Regions from separate parts of the Janthinobacterium sp. BJB304 genome, predicted to be linked through region 3. Evidence: predicted binding sites of a transcription regulator. Region 3 holds the regulator's gene; each other region holds the start of a gene.
What was found. The regulator FNR, encoded in region 3, switches genes on or off when oxygen is low (the NO sensors DNR and NnrR bind a similar motif). The targets are predictions, from matches to a motif close to TTGATNNNNATCAA.
Positions count from the first base shown of each region.

Region 1 (4,697 bases), on a different contig from region 3:
CGCACTTTCTGGTTGTGGCGCAGCCAGTCGCGCGCGCCGCGCGAGAACAGCCCGTACCAGGGCTGGGCCAGGTCGGGCGCGGCGGCTCCCGCAGGACCATCCTGCTTGCCTTTGCCTGGCGAGGTCGTGGCGGACATGGCTATTCCTGTGCCAGCAAGGTGGTCACGTAGTTGAGCGCTTCGCGCGCGCTGTGGGCGTCGTAGCCGTATTCGTCGACCAGGCGCTGCTCGACGGCGGAAATCCTGGCCCGCACGTCGTCATCGGGGCGCTTGGCCGAGCCGACCAGACGCAGCACGTCGCGCCGCTGTTCGAACAGATATTGCTGGATGGCGTCGTGCAGTTGCGCATGGCTGCCCAGGCCGAACGCCTCGCCCCGCTTGAAGGCGCTCATGGCCTTGCGCACCACTTCTTGGCGGAACGACTGCTTGCCCGAGTCGCTGATGTGGATTTTTTCTTCCACGGCACGCAGGAAGCGTTCGTCGGGACGGCGTTCTTCGCTGGTGATGGGGTCGCGGATCTGGCGGTTGTCGAGCATGGCTTCGACTTCATCGAGATATTTGTTCAGCAAGTCTTGCGCCTCTTGCTCGAACGACACGAACAGGGCCTTGTGCACGTCGGCCTTGACCCAGCGGTTATAAAAATCCTTGCGCGTGAGTACCAGGTAATCGACCCACTTGCGCTTGCGCCGCGGTTCGATGCGCGCATCGCTTTCGATGCCGTCTTTCAGGGCCAGCAGCACGTCCATGGTGGACAGGCTGTTGCGCTGGGCGGAAATGATGGCGTGCGACAGGGCATTGATGACGAAACGGGGCGACACGCCCGCCAGGCCTTCGTCGGGTGCCTTGTCGCGTTCGCGCAGGCGGCGGATGTCGGCATGCTGCAAGTCGTCGACGTCTTCGTTGGCGTACACGCGCAGTTTCTTGACCAGTTCCGCTTCCTTGTCGTCGCCCTCGGGCAAGCGGCTCAGGATGGCGAACACGGCCGCCGCATGCAGCACGTGCGGATCGAGGTGCACGTCGCGGAAGGCGGGCGCTGCCGCCTGGATCAACTTGCGGTAAATGCGCGCTTCTTCGCGGTAATTGAGCGTGTACGGCACTTGCACGATGACCATGCGGTCGAGCAGCGCCTCGTTTTCGCTTTCTTGCATGAACTTGCGAAATTCCGCCAGATTCGTGTGCGCGACGATGGTTTCATCGAGGTAAATCAAGGGGAAGCGCGATACCTTGACATTCTTTTCCTGCGTCAGGGTCAGCAGCAGGTAGAGAAATTCCCGCTTGACCTTGAGGATTTCGATCATTTCCAGCATGCCGCGGCTGGCCGCATACACGGCGCCGGACCAGGACCAGGCGCGCGGATCGCCTTCGTCGCCGTACTGCGCCACTTTCGACAGGTCGACGGAGCCCACGAGGTCGGCCAGGTCGGCCGTCGTGGGATCGTGCGGCGCATACGTGCCGATGCCGCAGCGGCCCGCCTCGGACAGGTGGATGCGCTCGACGGGCATGCGCAGGAAGTCGCCCCCGTACTGTTCTTCCAGGCGGGCGCGGCAATGGGGACACAGTTCGCCGTGCAGTTCGGCATCATAGCTGGCGCGAAAGTCGGCGCGCATGCTGTGCGGCACCAGATGCAGCGGCGATTCGTGCACGGGACAGCCGGCGATGCCATATAGCGCGCCTTCGCTGCTGTGGCTGTATTCTTCCAGCCCCCGCTTGAGCAGGATCACCATGGTCGACTTGCCGCCCGATGGCGGGCCCAGCAGCAACAGCATGCGCCGGCCCACTTCGGAGCCGGCGGCGGCCGCCTTGAAGTAGGCGGCGACCCGGTCGATCGCCTCGTCGATGCCGAACAGCTCGTCGTCGAACAGGCGGCAGCGGAAGCGCCCGCTGTCGTCGGTCTGGCCGTTCCAGCGCATCATGTCCCACAGATACTGGTGCGCGCTGCGCGTCAGCAGGCCGGCGCGGCCGGGCAGGATTTGTTCCATGAAGTCGGCAAAACTGCCACGCCAGGGACTGATGCGGTGTTTTTCCGCCCAGGCCGCCATGCCGTGCACGAAACCCGCATGCTGGCCTTGCTCGCCCGCAGGCGCGTCGTCATCGGATTGGTGTGGCCTACCAGGAATCGTCATTATTTCCCCATCCATACCGTTGCTGCCGTGTGCAGGCCCAGTTCCAGCCTGCCAGTCAAGTATACGACGCTGCCTCTGCCCGCACGACTGATCTCGCTCAACCTTGACGAGGGAACTATTTTTATCCTCGCCGCGCCCATTGAGACAGGGCAGCCATGCGTCAGCGCGGTTCAATCCAGATCAATACTGGCCTGCGCGGCACGTCCACACTGGTCTTGCGACGATCCACGAGGAGAACATAATGATAGGTAACGAGAATGGTTTCAGCGCCCCGCCTGGCGGCAGCGGCAGGGGACAAAGCGCGGACGATGAAGAGGCCGTCGGTCAGTTTGCCGCCCCCGGCGAAGACGACAATACGATCGAGAGCGCGTCCGTCTCGGAGGTACCCGACGCCCTGAGCGGCGTCAGCATGGAATTGCTGGAAATCAAGCGCAGCATCGAAGACGGCATGCGCCAGGGTATTTCCCAGGCGGGCGGCGTGCGCGCGGCCGACGCCTTCAGCGACGGCGGCAATATCCAGGGCGTGTCCATCGGCCTGGGCGAGGGCGCCAGCGACAGCTCGTCCGGCGAGCCGGGCTTGCCGGCCCTGACCCTGTACGTGGCCGAACCCACCTCCGTCGACCGCGCCAAGGCCGCCATCGTGGGGGCCATGGGCGTGCGCGCCGTGGCCAGCGACAATGTCCCCGTGAATATCGTCGTCACGGGCGTGATCGATGCGCAACCGCACCGTTTCCGCTTGCGCCCGGCGCCGGGCGGCGTGTCGGTCGGGCATTTCCGCATCACGGCCGGCACCATCGGCTGCCTGGCCGTGGGGCGCAGCGCGCCGCGCAGCGGCCGCTTGATGATCCTGAGCAATAATCACGTGCTGGCCAATTCCAACGGCGGCGTGTTCAACGACTGCATCGTGCAGCCTGGTCCCATCGACGGGGGACGTTGTCCGCAAGACCAGGTGGCCGTGCTCGAGCGTTTCGTGCCCATCAATTTCAGCAGCGGCGTCAATTACGTCGATTGCGCCACCGGCTGGGCCTGGCCGGACCGCGTGCGGTCCGAACTGGTCTACCTGAGCGGAGGCGTGCCCGCCTACTTCCGTATCAGCAATGCGCTGGTGGCCCCCGCGTTGGGCATGATGGTCGGCAAGTCCGGCCGCACGACGCAATTGACGCAGGGCCGCATCACGGGCCTGGGCGCCACCATCAACGTCAATTACGGCGGCGGCAGGATCGCGCTGTTCCAGGACCAGATCGCCATCACGGGCGTGAGCGGGGCGTTCAGCGCGGGCGGCGATTCCGGTTCGTCCATCTGGACCTGGAACCAGCAGCGCAATCCCGTCGGCTTGCTGTTTGCGGGCGGTAACAACATCACGTTTGCCAACCAGATGCGGCGCGTGGTGGCGGCGCTCGACATCAATTTGTACACCTGAGTACGCTGCCAGATGCCGCCTTGCATAACGCTGCTTTTTGCACGATGATGATTGTATGAGAGGCCGCAGCCATGCATGGTTGTGCCCGGCGAACGGCGCTGCAGCGCCGGATGGCCGGGTGTATCATGGAATGCCTCAGGAGGGTTGTCATGTCAAACAGTAAATTCGTACCATCGCCATATGCCGTCTTCGAAGACGCTGCCATGCCGTACTTACCGGATGAAATTCCTGGACAGGGCATGGGGCAGTACACCCCGGCCGCGCCCCACGGCCGCCTGGAAGCGGCAAAGCGGCGCAACGAGCGGGCGCTGATGGCCATCGACGGCGTGGAAGGCGTCAGCGTGGGACACACGGCCGTGGGCAAGGACGCGCTCGTCGTGTATTTGCGCGACTCGTCCGTCAAGCGGCGCGTGCCGTCGCAGGTCGAGGGCTATCCGGTGGAAACGAGCGTCACTGGCCAGATCGATATCCGGCGCTGGTAGGCAGGCCTGGCCGCCTGGCCGCGGATCGTTGCGGCGGAAGGCCTGTTGCCAGGCCTTCCGGGTTCCTTTCCGCCTGCCTTACTTGCTCAGGCGGCTGATCGCTTCGGCCACGCCCGCGCCATAGGCGGGGTCGCACAGCGTGCAGTTGCCGATGTGGCGTTGCTTGACTTGCTCCGAGGCGCCCGAGATGGCGCGCGCCGTGTTGTCGAACAAGGCTTGCTGCTGCGCCGGCGTCATCAGCTGGAACAGGGCGCGCGGCTGCGAATAGTAATCCTCGTCGACCCTGTGGTTCCAGTGGTCGGCCGCGCCTTCGATGCTCAATGGCGGTTCGCGGAAGTCGGGCTGCTCGGCCCATTCCTGCTCGCTGTTCGGCTCATAGCCCAACGTTCCCCCCTGGTTGCCATCGACGCGCATCTGGCCGTCGCGGTGGTAGCTGTGGAACGGGCATTTCGGCGCGTTGACAGGGATATGGCTGTGGTTGACGCCGAGGCGGTAGCGCTGCGCGTCGCCATACGAAAACAGGCGGCCTTGCAGCATCTTGTCCGGCGAAAAGCTGATGCCGGGCACCACGTTGGCCGGGTTGAAGGCCGCCTGTTCCACTTCCGCGAAATGGTTGTCGGCATTGCGGTTCAGTTCCAGCACTCCCACCTCGATCAGCGGATAGTCGCCGTGC
Region 1 covers NZ_PDZN01000002.1:240,418-245,114, forward strand. The annotation lists gene CSQ95_RS03045 (DUF444 family protein) at 1-137, opposite strand, end outside; gene CSQ95_RS03050 (serine protein kinase) at 140-2,122, opposite strand; gene CSQ95_RS03055 (hypothetical protein) at 2,364-3,542, shown strand; gene CSQ95_RS03060 (hypothetical protein) at 3,692-4,024, shown strand; gene CSQ95_RS03065 (catalase) at 4,103-4,697, opposite strand, start outside.
Region 1: a site for FNR is predicted at 2,293-2,306, ahead of CSQ95_RS03050 (serine protein kinase). Genes of this name have one in related genera too.

Region 2 (4,697 bases), on a different contig from region 3:
TGACGGCGGCGCCGTAGCGGCGGCACAGTTTCGCCTGGCGCAGGAATTCCTCTTCGCCTTCCTTCATGGAAATCGAGTTGACGATGGCCTTGCCCTGCACGCATTTCAGGCCCGCTTCGATGACCGACCATTTCGACGAGTCGACCATGATGGGCACGCGCGAAATATCGGGTTCCGAGGCGATCAGGTTCAGGAAACGCGTCATGGCGGCCAGCGAATCGAGCATCGCCTCGTCCATATTGATGTCGATCACTTGCGCGCCGTTTTCCACTTGCTGGCGCGCCACGGACAAGGCTTCGTCGTATTGCTCGTTGAGAATCATGCGCGCGAACGCTTTCGAGCCCGTGACGTTGGTGCGCTCGCCCACGTTGACGAACAGCGATTCGTCATTGACGACGAACGGTTCCAGGCCCGCCAGGCGCAAGTCGTGCGACGGGGCCGGCACGATGCGCGGCGTGTTTTTCGACAGCAACTCGCCGATGGCGGCGATGTGCTCTGGCGTGGTGCCGCAGCAGCCGCCCGCCATGTTCAAAAAGCCCGCGTCGGCAAATTCGCGCAGCAGGGCGGATGTGTCGGCTGGCAACTCGTCGAAGCCCGTGTCGCTCATGGGATTGGGCAAGCCCGCGTTCGGGTAGATGCAAACAAAAGTGTCGGCGATCTTGGCCAGTTCTTCCGCGTACGGGCGCATCAGGGCGGCGCCCAGCGCGCAGTTCAGGCCGATGGTCAGCGGTTTCGCGTGGCGCACGGAATTCCAGAAGGCGGGCACGGTCTGGCCCGACAGGATGCGGCCCGAGGCGTCCGTGACGGTGCCGGAAATCATCAAGGGCAGGCGCACGACGGTCGGATTCTGTTCGTAGAACAGGTCGATGGCGAACAGGGCCGCCTTGCAGTTCAAGGTATCGAAGATGGTTTCCACCAGCAGCACGTCGGCGCCGCCCTCCACCAGGCCCTGCGTCTGCTGCAGGTAGGCGGCCACCAGCTGGTCGAAACTGACGTTGCGCGCGGCCGGGTCGTTGACGTCGGGCGAGATCGAGGCCGTCTTTGGCGTGGGTCCCAGGGCGCCCGCGACGAAGCGCGGCTTGTCCGGGGTGGAATACTTGTCGCAGGCGGCGCGTGCCAGCTTGGCCGCCTGGACGTTCATTTCATAGGCCAGGTGGGCCATGTGGTAATCGTCTTGCGCGATCGTCGTGGCGCCGAAGGTATTCGTTTCGATCAGGTCGGCGCCCGCCGCCAGGTAGCGCTCGTGGATTTCCTGGATGATGTGCGGCTGCGTCAGAGTCAGCAGCTCATTGTTGCCCTTGACGAACAGTTCGCGTGCGCCGCTGTCGGCCGGTGCGGCGAAATCGATGAAGCGGCCGGCGGGACCGCCACGGTACGCTTCTTCGTCGAGCTTGTACTGCTGGATGATCGTGCCCATGGCGCCGTCGAGGATCATGATCCGCTGCGCCAGGATGGCGCGCAAGGTGGCTTCGGTCGGGGACATGGCGGGGATCACGGTATCGTTCATTTCATGCTTTCAATAGGCAAACGGGCGGCGGCGCGGCGACAAGACAGTACGAGGCGGTTGCGGGCCAGCAGGATCAGCTGACGGAGTGTGCCCGCCGGGTAGGGCAGGCAGAAGGTGGCAATCGCCTGAATCACCGGGTCTAAAATTATACGGCATCAGGCTGCTTTGGTTTTAAGCAAAAGCGGCCGTTCGCCTCGCGGCAGGCTTGCTTGCAACAGATCGGCTTGCGCCGTGCCAGATTCTGAAATGACATTCCTGAAAATCTTACTCAAAATGTTAATTCTTCCGCCAAAATTGCCAGGAAGGCACGATGTCTAGGCTGTGGAAAAATTCCCACATTATTGGCACCATAGCAGCCTGTTTTTTATGAATTGTATGGCAATAGCTGCAAAGGAAAATAATTTCGATTCAAGGCCATGTAGGTGGGGGCGAATACTTCTTAAATAAATATTTCCAGACGAATACTTTATTATTATCAAAACCAATTGAATCAAAAGCATTAATAGTTGTCTTTGGGAATCGAATTAACCGATAATATGGGTTCTTCGAAATCACATTCTCACCAAAAGTCACCAATATGTCACATTTCTCTCGTGTCCTCCCCGGCATCGCGCTGCACCAACATGGTTGCCATCCATGAAAAACCATCTGCTTGTTGCATTGTTTCTTGTGCTGGGCCTGTCCGCTTGCGGCGGTGGCGGCGGTGGTGACACGGCGGTGGCGACCACGTCGGGCAATCCTGCCGTGGTTCCTGCCGTAACGGCCGTCTCGGCGGCGAATGTCGCCGTGGGCGGCAGGCTGGTGGTGACGGGCACGAATCTGAGCCGCGTGACGGCTTTCCAGGTAGGCGGCGTGAACGTTGCCGCCAGTACCAGCAGCGACACCAGCGTGACCCTGGCTATGCCGGGCACCCCTGTGACGGGCGCCTTGAGCCTCGTCAGCGCCAGCGGCACGGCGACCACCAGTTATAACGTCAATGTGTACTTGCCGCTGAGCGTGAGCAGCATCGCGCCGGCGACGGGCGGCGTCGGTTCCAGCGTGACGATCGCGGGCGGCGGCATGGGCGCCGTGACGGCGGTGCAGTTCGGCAGTGGCGCGGCGGCAACGCCGCAAAGCCAGACGGCCGGCAGCGTGACGGTAGTGGTGCCTGCGGGCGCAGCGACAGGCGCGCTGACGGTGCGCGGTCCGTACAACGATGTGATCAGCAGCGACACGTACACGGTCCTGGCGAGCGTGGCAGTGACGTCGATCACGTCGGCTGTCAACGGCGCGACCTTGTCGGTGACGCTGCAGGGCAGCAATCTCGACCAGGTCAGCTCGGCAACGGTGGGCAGTACGCCAGCCGTCATCGTCAGCGCCAGTAGCAGCCAGCTGCTGCTGTCTGCGCCAGCGTCGGCAACGGGCAACGTGATGCTGTCGGCCGCTTCGCGCATCGCCGTGAATGCGGGCACGGTGTCGGCCTTTACCTTGGGCAGCATTGATTTCGCGCAGGTACTGAACTTGAATTCCAGCGATGCAGCCTTGCGCCTGACGCGCGGCAAGCCGGCCGCCGTGCGCGTCTCCGTGCTGGCCACGCAAACAGGCCAGACCAGCCCGGCCGTGATCTTGAATGCGACGGCCGCCAATGGCGGCAACCTGGGCAGCATCACCATGAGCGGCCCATCGGTCTTGCCGACGGTGAAAAGCGATTACAGTTTCAACGGCAATTTCAGCGCCGTCCTGCCTGCTGGCTGGATCTTGCCCGGCGTGCGCGTGCGCGTGACGGCAGTGGGCAATGACGGCGTGCAAGTGAGCCAGGAAGCGGCGCCCGTGGTGGGCAGCGCAGCGAAAATTCACCTGGTGCTGGTACCGCTGAGCACCGATGATGGTGTGGCGCAATTGCCGGACGCCGAGGTGATCCGTGCTGCACTGACGCGCGTGTATCCGTATGCGGCGGAAAATATCAGCATCACCACGCGCGCGGCGCTGAGCATGCCTGGCAGCAGCACGGCCGACAGCTGGTGGAGCGATACTCTGGGCAAGCTGGAAAACCAGCGCGCGCTGGAAGACCGCGGCGCCTATTATTATGGTTTCGTGCCGAGAATGTCTTCCACGCGCACCGCCGGCCTGGCCTACATCAACCCGACGGGCAGCAGCAATGCCTTCACGGCGGCCATTGGCCTCGATGCCAGGTTCAACAGCATTGCCTCCGTCGATCCCTTTGGCAATAGCTGGCCTGAATGGCTGACCACGCTTGTGCATGAGCTGGGCCATAACCACTCGCTGCAGCACGTCGCCTGCGGCGGTCCAGCCAGTGCGGCCACCGACTACCCGTATCCGAATGGCGAACTGGGCCCGCAACCGCTGTACAACAGCGACTATGCGGGCAGCATTGGCCAGTTGAGCAAGGCCGTGTATGGCGCTACGCCGATGAAAGACGTGATGAGCTATTGCAGCGGTGCCTGGTTCTCCGACTACAGCTATGTGCGGGTACAGCAATTCCTGGAAAGGCGCAGCACGCAGGTGACGGGCAGCAATGTGCTGGCCGCCAGCATGTCCGTGGCCGAGAATGGCTATCTGACCATTTCCGGCCGCATCACGCCGGCCGGTGTGGGGCTGCGTCCCGCCGTTGCCTCGTCTGCGCGCATCGGCCCCGCTGCCGGCGGCAGCGGCCATGCATATACCCTGCGCGTGCTGACGGCGTCGGGACAGACTATCGACTTGCCTTTTGATGGCGTTTCCGTGGCTGATCATGGCGGCAACGCCATGAGCCATTTCCGCGTCAGCTTCGCCAACCCGGGCGACATCAGCGACGTGCAAGTGCTGCAAAATGGCAAGGCTTTAGCCAAGCTGGAGCGCTCTGCGCGCCGCAGCAGGGCCGCCGCCAACGATGCCACGTTCGATGCGACACAAAGCGGCGGCAAGCTGGCGCTGGTCTGGAATGCCGATGCGGAACCCTACGCCGCCGTGCTGCACGTGGCCGCCGATGGCCGCAAGACGGTGGTCGCCAGTGACTTGACGGGTGGCAAAGCCAGCGTCGACGTCAGCGCCTTGCCGGCCGGCGGCCGTTTCGAGGTCAGCCTGTCGTCGTCCGTGGGCGCACGCCTGATGAGGGTGCAGCGCCGCTAAGCCGGCGGGCTCGATGCAACGAGGGCTTGCCGCGGCAAGCCCTTTTTTGTGTGTGGAATATGCACAGATCCTGTACCTGGCG
Region 2 covers NZ_PDZN01000009.1:62,319-67,015, forward strand. The annotation lists gene metH (methionine synthase) at 1-1,507, opposite strand, end outside; gene CSQ95_RS12540 (IPT/TIG domain-containing protein) at 2,144-4,615, shown strand.
Region 2: a site for FNR is predicted at 1,973-1,986, ahead of CSQ95_RS12540 (IPT/TIG domain-containing protein). Genes of this name have one in related genera too.

Region 3 (4,697 bases):
CCGGCCGTCATGGCGATCACGGGCAGGCTCAAGCGTAGTTCCGTGCGGATGATGTGGGTGGCGCTGAAGCCGTCCATGACGGGCATCTGCATGTCCATCAGCACGATGTCGTAGCGCAGCGCTTCCGTGCGCAGCCGTTCCACCGCTTGCAAGCCGTCGCCCACCACGTCCAGGGTGGCGCCCATGTGTTCGAGGATGCCGCGCGCCACGGCCTGGTTCAAATGGTTGTCTTCCACCAGCAGGAAATGCACGCCGGCCAGTTCCGTGCCCAGCGGCTGTTGCAGCATGCGCTGCTCGCCGCCGTCGTGCTTGGTAATCAGCGCCTGGTGCAGGGCGTCGAACAGGCTCGAGCCCGTGATGGGCTTCATCAGCACGACGTCGGCCTCGGCCGCGCTGGAGATTTCCTCGAGGTGGTTGCGGGCGAAGGCATTGACCATGACCACGATGGGCTGGCGCTGGCCGCTGGCCGCTTGGCGGATGGCCTTGGCCGTGGCCAGGCCGTCCATCACGGGCATGTGCCAGTCGGCCAGCACCACGTCGTACGGCTGCTGCTGCGCCAGGCGCTCGCGGTACAGTTCGATAGCGGCAAAGCCGGAGTCCACTTCGTCGGCCAGCCAGCCCCACGCCTCGATCAGCTTGACGATCAGTTCGCGCGTGGTGCGGTTGTCGTCGGCCACCAGCAGGCGCAGCTGGCCCAGGGTGGGCGTGCGCCGCGTTTCGGCCGGCTGCGCCAGCATCTCGAACGGCACGCTGAACCAGAAACGGCTGCCTTTGCCTTCGCTGCTGGCGACGGCGATGTCGCCGCCCATCATGTGGATCAGCTGTTTGCTGATGGCCAGTCCCAGGCCCGTGCCGCCGAAGCGCCGCGTGATGCTCTGGTCGCCCTGCGAAAACGCGGCAAACAGCTGCTGTTGCTGCAACTCCGTCATGCCGATGCCCGTGTCGCGCACTTCGAAGCGCAGCCAGGCGCGGCCGTTGTCTTTCTCGGCCAGGCTGACGGCCACCACCACTTCGCCGCTCTCGGTGAACTTGATGGCGTTGCCGGCCAGGTTGACGAGAATCTGCTGCAGGCGCTGGGCGTCGCCCATGAGGCGGCGCGGCACGTCGGGCTCGACGGCAATCGCCAGTTCCAGCTCCTTTTCGCCCGCATTCATCGTCATCGTCGTGGCCAGCGTGTTCATGACCTCGTCGAGGTCGAATTCGACGGGCGACAATTCCATGCGGCGCGCCTCGATCTTCGAATAATCGAGCACGTCGTTGAGGATGCCCAGCAGCGACTGGCCCGCCACGCGCACCATGGTCAGATACTTGCGCTGTTCCGTATCGAGCTTGGTATTGCCCAGCAAATACACCATGCCCAGCACGGCATTGAGGGGCGTGCGGATTTCATGGCTCATGTTGGCCACGAAATCGCTTTTCGCGCGGTTGGCCGCCTCGGCCCGGTCGCGCTCCTGTTCCAGCTCCGCCGCGCGCGATTCGAGTTCCTGCTGCAGGCGGTCGCGCTCGCTCATCAGGCCGTTGAACGCTTCCGTCAGCTCGCCGATCTCGTCGCGCTGCTGTACGGGAACGGGGGTGAAACGGCTGCCGCTGGTGCGCAGCGCCTGCAGGGTGTCGCGCAGGCGCACCAGGGGCGAGAGCAGGCGCACGGTGACCCAGCCCAGCACGGCTGCGGCCAGCAGCGAGGCGAGGATGCTCCACAGCACCAGCCGGTACAGCACGCCGTCGAACGGTTCGAAGGCGTCGTGGAGGGGCAGCGAGGCGGCCAGCAGCCAGTTCACCGATTTCAGGCGTTTGAAGCTGTTGACGGCCGTGATGCCGCGGCTGTTGGTGCTGACCATGGTGCCTTCGCCATCGTCCTTCAGCAGCCGGGTGGTCGTCAGGTTGGCGTTCGGCACGCGCGGCTGCAGCAAACGGCTGGTGTCGGGATGCAGCACATAGCGCGGCACGGCGCCGCGCGTGAGGATGAAGTAATAGCCGCTCTTGCCGATCTTTTCCGAGCGCAGGCGCCCCAGCAGGTTGTCCTTGTACAGGCGCAGCACGCCGATCACCACGCCGGCCACCTGGCCATCGGCGGCGAGTATGGGCGCGACCATCTGCACGATGGGCATGCCGCTTGATTTGCCCAGCATCGGCTCGGTGATCATGGGCTGGCGCGTGCGCAGCACGGTCTGGAAATACTCGCGCTCGGCGACGTTGATGCCGGCGCGCCCCGCCACTTCCGGCATGTCGGCCACGACGGCGCCGTGCGCGTCGAGCACCAGCACGTCGTCGAACAGCACCAGCATCGAGCGGCGCGAATAGTATTCGCGCAATTGGGCGGGCTGGGTGATCAGTTCTGGCGGCTGCTGCCGGGCCGTCAGGGTGACGATCTGCAGCAGCATGCCCAGCTTGTCGTCGAGCTCGGCGGCGGTGCGGCTGATCAGGGACGACTGCTGGCTCAACAGTACCTTGGTGAAATCGTCGCGCATGTGCTGCACCTGGATCATGGTGACCAGCGCGATCATGGCGATCGAGGTCAGGCTGGTGGCCAGCGCGACTTTTGCTTTGATGCCGAGAGGCTTCATGATTTCCTTTTCAGTACCGGGCGGCACAGGCGGCAGATAATGCTGTCAGGAATTTTCCTATCAATACCCCAGCTTGGCAAGCGCCGCCACGCAAATTGCCCTCTCCGCATGGGCTTTTGACGATGTTGCCATATAATTAAAGTCGGAACGTCGTTTATTCAGCGAAATTGCGGTGAAATTGGCACACGGCAACCCTGTATGCAGTAAACTTGTTGTTGCATTTTCTAAAAGGTACCGACATGACTGAAGCGCTACTCACTCCAACCTCGCCCACAGTGACCGTGGAAGCGTTGCGTGCGCGATGCTCGACCTGCAGCATGCATCAATTGTGCCTGCCGATGGGCCTCGACGTGGGCGACATGGACAGACTGGACCAGATCATCGGCCGCCGCCGCAAGATCGTGCGCGGCGCTTCGCTGTTCCGCATCGGCGACTCGTTCCAGAACCTGTATGCGATCCGTCTGGGCCACTTCAAGACCTACCAGATCAATCCGGGCGGCGAAGAGCAGGTGACGGGCTTCCAGATGGCGGGCGAACTGCTGGGCATGGACGCCATCAGCGCCGACCGCCACCACTGTAATGCGGTGGCGCTGGAAGACAGCGAAGTGTGTGAAATCCCGTTTTCCAGCCTGGAACAATTGCTGGGCAATATGCCGACCCTGCTGCGCCATTTCCACCGCATGATGAGCCAGGAAATCACGCGCGAGCAAAGTGTCATGCTGTTGCTGGGCAACATGCAGGCGACGCAGCGTTTTGCCGCCTTTATCGTCAACCTGGCGTCGCGCTATGAAGCGCGCGGCTATTCGGCCAGCAAATTTCAGTTGCGCATGTCGCGCGAGGAAATCGGCAACTACCTGGGCCTGACCATCGAAAGCGTCAGCCGTTTATTGTCGAAATTCAAGAAGGAAGGCTGGCTGCGCGTCTCCAACCGCGAGATCGAGATCTTGCAGCCGGCAAAACTGAAGGCCATTACGGCCGGCACCGACGTCTGCAAGTAACAGCACCGTCAAAACCTACTGCGCGTCGTGCTTTGCGGCCTGCGATGCTCGCTGTGCTATAGCACAGCTGTGCTTCTCAGCCACAAATCACTGCCGCTCGCTACGGTTTTCCCGGCACTGTACGTTATAGTTCCTCATCCGCGTGCAGCGCGATGCTGCGTTGCAGCGGCCAGGTCCAGATGCCGGACAGGCGCCACTCGCGTTTGTCGTTTTCCACCAGCACTTGCCAGCGGCTGCGCTCGAGCATCGGCAGCGCCACGGAAAAATTGCCGGCCGCATCGGGCTGCACCAGCAGCTTGATATCCTTTTCCGGCAGGGTCGCATGCGCCAGGTGCAGCTGCAATGGCCCCTGGTACGCCTTGCCGAAGCTGTGCACGGAGCCGCTCAGGCGCGCTGCAGCGACGTCATACGACAGGGTCGTATCCATCGCCAGGTCGCTGGCGATCGTGTCGCGCTTCAAATCCTGGTTGATCGCCTTGCCCTGCTTGTAATAGTCGCCCACCACCAGCGCGTCGGGCTGCGTAAACGCGATATAGCCCATGAAGCTGCCGACGACCACGGACAGGCCGGGACCGATCATCAGCAGCCATGGCCAGCGATGCTTGTACCATGGGGCAACGGGAGGTTGCAGTTTCAGACTGTCGGACATTGTGTTCTCCTTGGGGCCGGACCCTTTGGGTCCGACCCCAGCTTTTGCTTCCGGGTTGAAAATCAAGTGACCCTAACGCATGATTGATGATACCCCTACGGCGAAATACCGGGGTCGGGCCCGGAGGGGCCGACCCCAAATCAACATCACCGCGGCACGATGAACACCGCGCTTTCGCGCACATGCAGCGACGGGTCGTCCAGCGATTGCAATTCGATCGCAATCTTGTTCGAGCCCTTCTCGCCCACGCCGTGCGGCACGCGCAGGCGGATCGGCCAGCCCAGCGTTTCCGTCGGCTGCAAGGTCACTTCCTCGCGCGTCAGCAAGGTCAGGCCCGGCAAGCCGGAAGCGCTGATTTTGAAATGCTGGCTTTGCTCCGAGGTGTTCATGATCTGCAGACGATAGACGTTTTCGATCATGCCGTCTTCCACTTCGCGTCCCATCGAACCGCGGTCGCGGATCACGTCCATCTTCAGGGGCGTGCGC
Region 3 covers NZ_PDZN01000001.1:371,942-376,638, forward strand. The annotation lists gene CSQ95_RS01710 (response regulator) at 1-2,564, opposite strand, end outside; gene fnr (fumarate/nitrate reduction transcriptional regulator Fnr) at 2,804-3,562, shown strand; gene CSQ95_RS01720 (FixH family protein) at 3,687-4,211, opposite strand; gene ccoG (cytochrome c oxidase accessory protein CcoG) at 4,358-4,697, opposite strand, start outside.